Regions from separate parts of the Pseudomonas yamanorum genome, predicted to be linked through region 1. Evidence: riboswitches for the same ligand, from Rfam matches in the RefSeq annotation. Region 1 holds a riboswitch; each other region holds the start of a gene.
What was found. Region 1 has a riboswitch for cobalamin ahead of BLU46_RS30210 (CbtB domain-containing protein). Riboswitches for the same ligand answer to the same signal wherever they lie in the genome.

Region 1 (2,260 bases):
CATCACGGTTACGGCGAAACAGCCACGCACTGATCAAGCCCAGCGCCAGCCAGAAGGCAATGTTGGTCAACTGCGAGGCAACCTTGAACTGAGCTTCCAGGGCTTCCGGTGCCAGCATCGAGTGGACCTCCGGCTGTGGCGCACCAATCACATGCGGGACCGTCAGGATCGCCACGCCCAGGACTTTCAGCAACCAGTTGCGACCGAACACGATCAGCGCGATACCGGCAGCGGTGGAGCCGGCAGTGCCGATCCACCAGATCTGCCGTTGTGCCAAGTCTGCGGCAGCCGTGCCCGGCAATTCAGGCGGCAAACCCAGGGTTGGCGCCAACACAAAGGTGGCGTAACCGGCCAGACCCCACAGCAGGCCTTGAGCCGTACGGGTCGGTGCACGCAGGGTGTACAGGCCGGCAAGCATCAGGGCAAAGCCCACGGCAACCACCAGGTTACCGCCTGTGGTCGACAGCACGCGCTGCCAGCCATCTTCCGGCTCCCAGGCTTCGGCGTCGTGGCTGTGGGCTGCAGCGCCGGCATGCTCATGCACTTCGGTGGCCACGGGGGCTTTTTCGAAGGTTTCCGCCTGCAGAATCAGTGGGGCAACCCAGAAGCTTTGCAGCAAGGTCAGCAGCAAGGCGGCCAGAAGACCGGTGAAACCTGCGGTTTGGGCAATACGCTTGATCATGTCGGCAGGTCTCAGTGGCACGGGAACGCGGCGCTGTGGCGGGTATCGTGGGCGGCGTTGTGCACCGCTTCGATGTGCGAGAAACCGGCGAAATACACCAGGCACGCGCCGAGGATCGACGCGCCGATAGCGGCGGTCAGGCGTTGGCTCAGGGTGGCGGTGGTGCTGGCGGTAGAGGCGGTGCTGCTGATGATCGACATGGCGCGTCCCTTCAGGGTTCAGGGTGCACGAGCGCATGAAAACCCCGCGAGCCAGGCACGCAGGGTTCTGAACAGCGCCCGCCCACCGCGGGTTTGTTATCTGATTTTTTCGGGCCGGTCTCCGGGCTTGCGAGGGGCCTGGGCCTTGAAAGCATCACCTTCCCATGCCCTGGAGGCACAGTGGATTTGACGCTTCACTCGCTTACCGTTGCGGGGGCAGCACCGGACTCGTCACGCCCTTGAGTAAAGGAACATGACTCACCGGTTTCCCGTTTCACCCTGTGAAGGGCACCCGAAACAAGATGTGTAGGAGAGCATGGGCGGGCGATGGACGTCAAATCGCCGCGTTAACTCCAGCGTTTGAACAACACACTGGCATTCACGCCACCAAATCCGAATCCATTGGATATCGCGTATTCAATCGGCAGCGGCCGGGCTTGACCTCGGACCATATCCAGCCCTTCGGCAGCGGGGTCCGGGTTGTCCAGGTTGAGGGTCGCCGGGGCAATCTGATCGCGCAGGGCGAGCACAGTGAAGATCGCCTCGATCCCGCCCGCTGCGCCCAACAGATGGCCGGTCGCCGACTTGGTGGCGCTGATCGCGACGCTGGCATTTGCACCGAACAGCGTATTGATCGCCGCCAGTTCGCCGTTGTCACCTACGGGTGTCGACGTGGCATGGGCGTTCAAATGCTGGATCTGTGCGGCGCTGATCCCCGCTTGCGCAATCGCCAATTCCATCGCCCGGCGCGCACCGGAGCCATCTTCCGGCCCTGAAGTCATGTGATAGGCGTCGGCGCTGGTACCGTAGCCCACCAGCTCGGCGATAGGCGTGGCCCCGCGAGCCAGTGCATGCTCCAGCTCCTCGATCACCAATATCCCGGCACCTTCGCCCATCACAAATCCATCTCGGCCTTGATCAAATGGGCGGGAAGCCAATGCCGGCGTGTCGTTGTAATCGCTGGACAGTGCACGTGCTGCGGCAAAACCGCCGAGGCTGACCCGGTGGATGCAGGCTTCGGCGCCGCCACACACGGCGATATCGATTTCCCCTGCGCGGATCATCCGAGCGGCATCACCAATCGCCTGTACGCCGGCGGCGCAAGCGGTGACGGGGGAGCCGAGCGGGCCTTTCAGTTGGTGCTGGATCGACACATGCCCGGCTGCCATGTTGCCGAGGAATGACGGGATCGTGAACGGCGACAGGCGGCGTGGCCCTTTGCTGTCAGCCGTACGAACGGCCTCGGCAATCGCGGGAAAACCACCCACGCCGGAGGCGATGATTGTCGCGGTACGTTCTTGCTGCGATGGCGTCTGCGGACTCCAGCCAGCCTGGGCCAGGGCCTCTTGCGCGGCTGCCAGGGCAAACACGATGAACC
Region 2 (2,260 bases), 2.3 Mb from region 1:
ACGGCGATGCGTACGCCGGCCAGTAACGGCTCAGCCTCGATCATCTCGGGTGCGGCGAACTCCACCGGCGGTGGCAGCGCTACCTCACAGCTGCTGCCCAAGGCTTGGGCGGCGGCGTCGAGGCGCAAGTCGAGGTCGTTCAGTTCACTGGCCTGCACCAGGCCGAGGTGGCGGCTGGGCAACTCGATGCCGGTTTCCCGGGACAGTGCCCCGTACCAGCGCAGGCCTTCGGTGAGGCTGCCTTCAAGCAGTTGCGCATGGCGCAGCGTGCCGACACGGTTGGCCAGCACACCGGCAAACGGCAGGTCCGGCTGGTAACGCGCCAGGCCCAATGCCAGGGCGCCGAAGGTCTGGGCCATGGCCGTGCCGTCGATCACCGCCAGTACCGGCACACCAAAGTGCCGCGCCAGGTCGGCGCTGGAGGGCGTGCCGTCGAACAGGCCCATCACGCCCTCGATCAGGATCAGATCGGCTTCGCCCGCCGCTTCCCACAGCAACCGGCGACTTTCCTGCTCGCCCACCATCCACATGTCCAATTGATAGACCGGCGCACCACTGGCGCGCTCGTGGATCATCGGGTCCAGAAAGTCCGGGCCGCATTTGAACACCCGCACCTTACGCCCCAGGTTGCGGTGCAAACGGGCGAGCGCGGCGGTGACGGTGGTTTTGCCCTGGCCGGACGCCGGTGCGGCGATCAGGACAGCAGGACAGTGACGGGGCTGATTCAAAGTTCGATGCCTTTCTGCGCCTTGATACCGGCCTGGAAGGCGTGCTTGAGCATGCCCATTTCCGTCACGGTGTCGGCCATTTCGATCAATTCGGGTTTGGCGCCACGGCCGGTGACCAGCACGTGTTGCATCGGCGGGCGGGCCTGCAGGTCGCTGAGTACCTGGTCCAGGTCGAGGTAGCCGTGCTTGAGGGCGATGTTCAGCTCGTCCAGCACCACCAGGCCGATGGCCGGGTTCTGCAGCATTTCTCGGGAGACCGCCCAGGCGGCTTCGGCGGCCACGATGTCGCGCGCACGGTCCTGGGTTTCCCAGGTAAAACCTTCGCCCATTACGTGGAAGCGCACCTGCTCGGGGAAACGGCGGAAGAACAGTTCTTCGCCGGTGCTGTTGCGGCCCTTGATGAACTGCACCACGCCGCACTGCATGCCGTGGCCCATTGCTCGCGCGAGCATGCCAAAGGCAGAGCTGCTCTTGCCTTTGCCGTTGCCGGTGAGCACCAGCAGCAATCCGCACTCGTTCGGTGAATTGGCAATGCGCTCGTCAATCACGGCTTTTTTGCGCAGCATGCGCGCCAGGTGGCGTTCGTCACGATCGGGGGATTCAGTCATGGCAGCTCTCCGTTGGGGCTGGACAAAAACGGCGGGCAGGAAAAAGACACATACAGACAGCCAAGCATCGCCCACCGTGATGCTGTTGGATGGATCAGGCCGGTCTCCGGGCTCATGAGTGGCATCGGATGCCGAGGGTGCGCCTTCCCATATCGCGGGCGATACAGTGGCTTAAGGCACCGTCTTGACTCATTTACCGTTGCGGGGGCAGCGCCGGGATCGTGGCGGCACTGTAGAAAAATGCGCTCACTCACCGGCTTCCCTGTTTCACTCAGTCGGCGCGTACGCCACAGAGCACCTGAAACAAGCCGCGAAGGTTAGTGGGTTGGGGGGGGAGCGTCAATTAAAGCCGGACATGCGCGTGAACCATCGGGCCGCTGCGCTCCTCTACCACTACAGGTATTAAGGAGAAAACCATGCACAAGACCCGACTTGCCCTACTGATCATGCTCGCCGGCACCCTCGCCGCCTGCGGCGAAAGCTCTACCCTGCAAGTGTCCGACGGCACCGGGCCCTCGCCCAAACTGCCGGAACCGAATAAAACCCTGATCCCCACGGTGAACATCGCCCCGGCCATCGGCTGGCCCGAAGGCGCCAAGCCTACCCCGGCGGCAGGCACCCAAGTGGCAGCGTTTGCTGAAGGCCTGGATCACCCGCGCTGGCTGTACGTACTGCCCAATGGCGATGTACTGGTGGCGGAAACCAACGCACCGCCCAAGCCGGATGATGCCAAGGGCATTCGTGGTTGGGTGATGGAGAAAGTCATGGGCCGTGCCGGGGCCGGCGTGCCGAGCCCGAACCGCATCACCCTGCTGCGGGACGCCGACCACGACGGCGTAGCCGAAACCCGCACGGTGTTCCTGGAGAACCTGAACTCGCCGTTCGGCATGACACTGGTGGGCAACGACCTGTATGTCGCCGATT
Region 3 (2,260 bases), 1.2 Mb from region 1:
GTCACGCTGGCGCTGAAGTCCCGCGCCAGCAGGCTGCCCTTGTAGTCGATGCCCAGCTCGGCGTTGCGGCTCTTCTCCGGCTTGAGGTTGCGGTTGCCTTTCTCATCGTCTTCGTTGACGAACAGTTGCTCGGCATTCGGCAGTTTGTAGGCGGTGCCGTATTGGCCGCGCAGGGCCCAGTTGTCGTTGAGGTCATAAAGCGAAGTGAGCATGCCGACGGTGGCGCTGTCACCGCCGCTCATGGCTTCGTGGCGTACGCCGATGCTCGGGTGCCAGTTCGGCAGGGCTTCGATATTCGGGCGCAGTTGGGTGTACAGCGCGTGGGCCTGGGCCTTGTTGTCGTCGATGATCAATACATCATCCTGGCCCTTGAACCACTGGTTATCGGAACCGAATACCAGCACATGCTCGCCGGGCAACACGGCCTTGCCTTCGGCCTGCACGCCCCAGTCGGTGAAGCCCCAGTAGTCGTTGTGGTTGATGACCTTGGTGCCGCCGCCTTCGACATTGTTGAGGCGGGTGTAGCGCGTGTCCCAATCGTTGATATGCCCTTTGACGAAGTAGCTCAGGCGCTCGTTGATGCTTTGCTCGAAGGTCGCCGTGGCGATTTGCTGCACGCGGTCGTTGGTGGTCTTGTGGTTGTCCACCGGGCGGGCGAAATCCAGGTTGGCGTCGGCGTATTGGTAAAACAGTTCCAGGCGCGTGTCATCGCCAAACGACTGGATCGCCTTGGTGCCGAAGGTGGTGACTTCGTAGGAGCGCTTCTTGTCGGTGACGTTTTTCATGTCGCGGTTGCGAAACGGTTGGTAGCCCTCGGAGACGTTGCGGCTGACGTAGGCCAGCAAGCCGAGGTCGCCAAACCCGTTATTGAAAATCTTCTCGACCCGGGCATCGCCGGTGGTGCCGCCGAAGGTGTCGGCACCCAGGTTCACCTCGCCGGACGCCTCGCGGGTTTGCGGGCTGCGGGTGACGATGTTGATCACCCCCGACACCGCCTGGGTGCCGAACAGCAGGCTCTGGCCACCCTTGAGCACTTCGATGCGCTCGATGGCGTTGGCGGGCAGGGTGTCCAGATACAGGCCGCCGTACAGGCGGTTGTTCAGGCGCACGCCGTCCAGCAGGATCAGCGTGTCGTCGTTGCGCCCGCCCAGCAGTGAATAAGTGCCGTAGTCGAACGGGCCATTCTTGGGTGCCACGTACAGGCCGGGGATGAACATCTGCATCACGCGCGACACATCGGCGGCGGGGCCGGCGCGTTCAATCTGTTCGCGGGTGACGATCTCAACCTTGCTGCCGTACTGGGCCATCTCGGCCACGGTGGTGGATTCCACCGACGGTGCGGAAACGTTAAGTTGCTTGAGTTCCAGGGTGTTGTCGTCGGCCAGCAGCAGGGGGCTGAACAGGCAGCCGAACAACAGGCCGGGCACAGGAGTCTTGAAAGGTCGAATCATAGTCTTCTCGGAAAAGTATCTTTCGCGAAAAGCACGCACGAGTAGGCACCGAGCACACGCCAATACCGGCCCATGCCCGCCCACCGCAGGATTTTGCCAAACAGAATTCCAGGCCGGTCTCCGGGCTCACGCGTATGGACACCTTCACCTTCCCATGGCGCGCTGGCCACAGTGGTGTGTCGAAGGGGTCACGCGTCTACCGTTGCGGGGGCAGCACCGGACTGGCTCAAAAAAAGAGCGGCACCGGTTTCCCGTTTCACCCCAAGCACGGCGGCAGGGGGCACCTGAAACAGGCCGGCATCTGAACATTCGAAAGACCGTTCGTCAACTTGGCGGGGACTTTTCCGGTGGCTGCATGGGAAGCGACTGACGGATATTGCCAGAAAATTCCCACAGGAGTACAAATGTACTCCATGACGAATCTAACGCCCCGCCGTACCGCCATCCTGACCTTTATCCGCGACCGAATCGCGCAGCAAGGCCAGTCTCCCAGCCTCGCCGAGATCGCCGAGGCGTTCGGCTTTGCCTCCCGCAGCGTGGCGCGCAAGCATGTGCTGGCGCTGACCGAGGGCGGCTTTATCGAGGTCAACCCCAACCAGGCGCGCGGCATTCGCCTGCTCAATCAGCCGGCGCGGCCGGAGCTGCTGGACATCCCGGTACTCGGCCGGGTGGCCGCCGGCTTGCCCATTGGCGCCGACGCTGAAGTGCATAACCGTCTGCTGCTTGATCCCTCCATGTTCGCGAAAACCCCGGACTACCTGCTGCGGGTACAGGGCGATTCGATGATCGAAGACGGCATCCTCGATGGC

Region 2: linked by a shared signal. The riboswitch ahead of cobO (cob(I)yrinic acid a,c-diamide adenosyltransferase) and the one ahead of BLU46_RS30210 (CbtB domain-containing protein) in region 1 are both predicted to bind cobalamin.
Region 3: linked by a shared signal. The riboswitch ahead of BLU46_RS02845 (TonB-dependent receptor plug domain-containing protein) and the one ahead of BLU46_RS30210 (CbtB domain-containing protein) in region 1 are both predicted to bind cobalamin.

What each region holds. Positions count from the first base shown of each region.
Region 1 is NZ_LT629793.1:6,492,278-6,494,537, forward strand. It holds gene BLU46_RS30205 (CbtA family protein) at 1-682, opposite strand, end outside; gene BLU46_RS30210 (CbtB domain-containing protein) at 694-882, opposite strand; cobalamin riboswitch at 978-1,193, opposite strand; gene fabF (beta-ketoacyl-ACP synthase II) at 1,230-2,260, opposite strand, start outside.
Region 2 is NZ_LT629793.1:1,707,279-1,709,538, forward strand. It holds gene BLU46_RS08250 (cobyrinate a,c-diamide synthase) at 1-728, opposite strand, end outside; gene cobO (cob(I)yrinic acid a,c-diamide adenosyltransferase) at 725-1,336, opposite strand; cobalamin riboswitch at 1,417-1,653, opposite strand; gene BLU46_RS08260 (PQQ-dependent sugar dehydrogenase) at 1,753-2,260, shown strand, end outside.
Region 3 is NZ_LT629793.1:586,537-588,796, reverse strand. It holds gene BLU46_RS02845 (TonB-dependent receptor plug domain-containing protein) at 1-1,451, opposite strand, end outside; cobalamin riboswitch at 1,546-1,754, opposite strand; gene lexA (transcriptional repressor LexA) at 1,856-2,260, shown strand, end outside.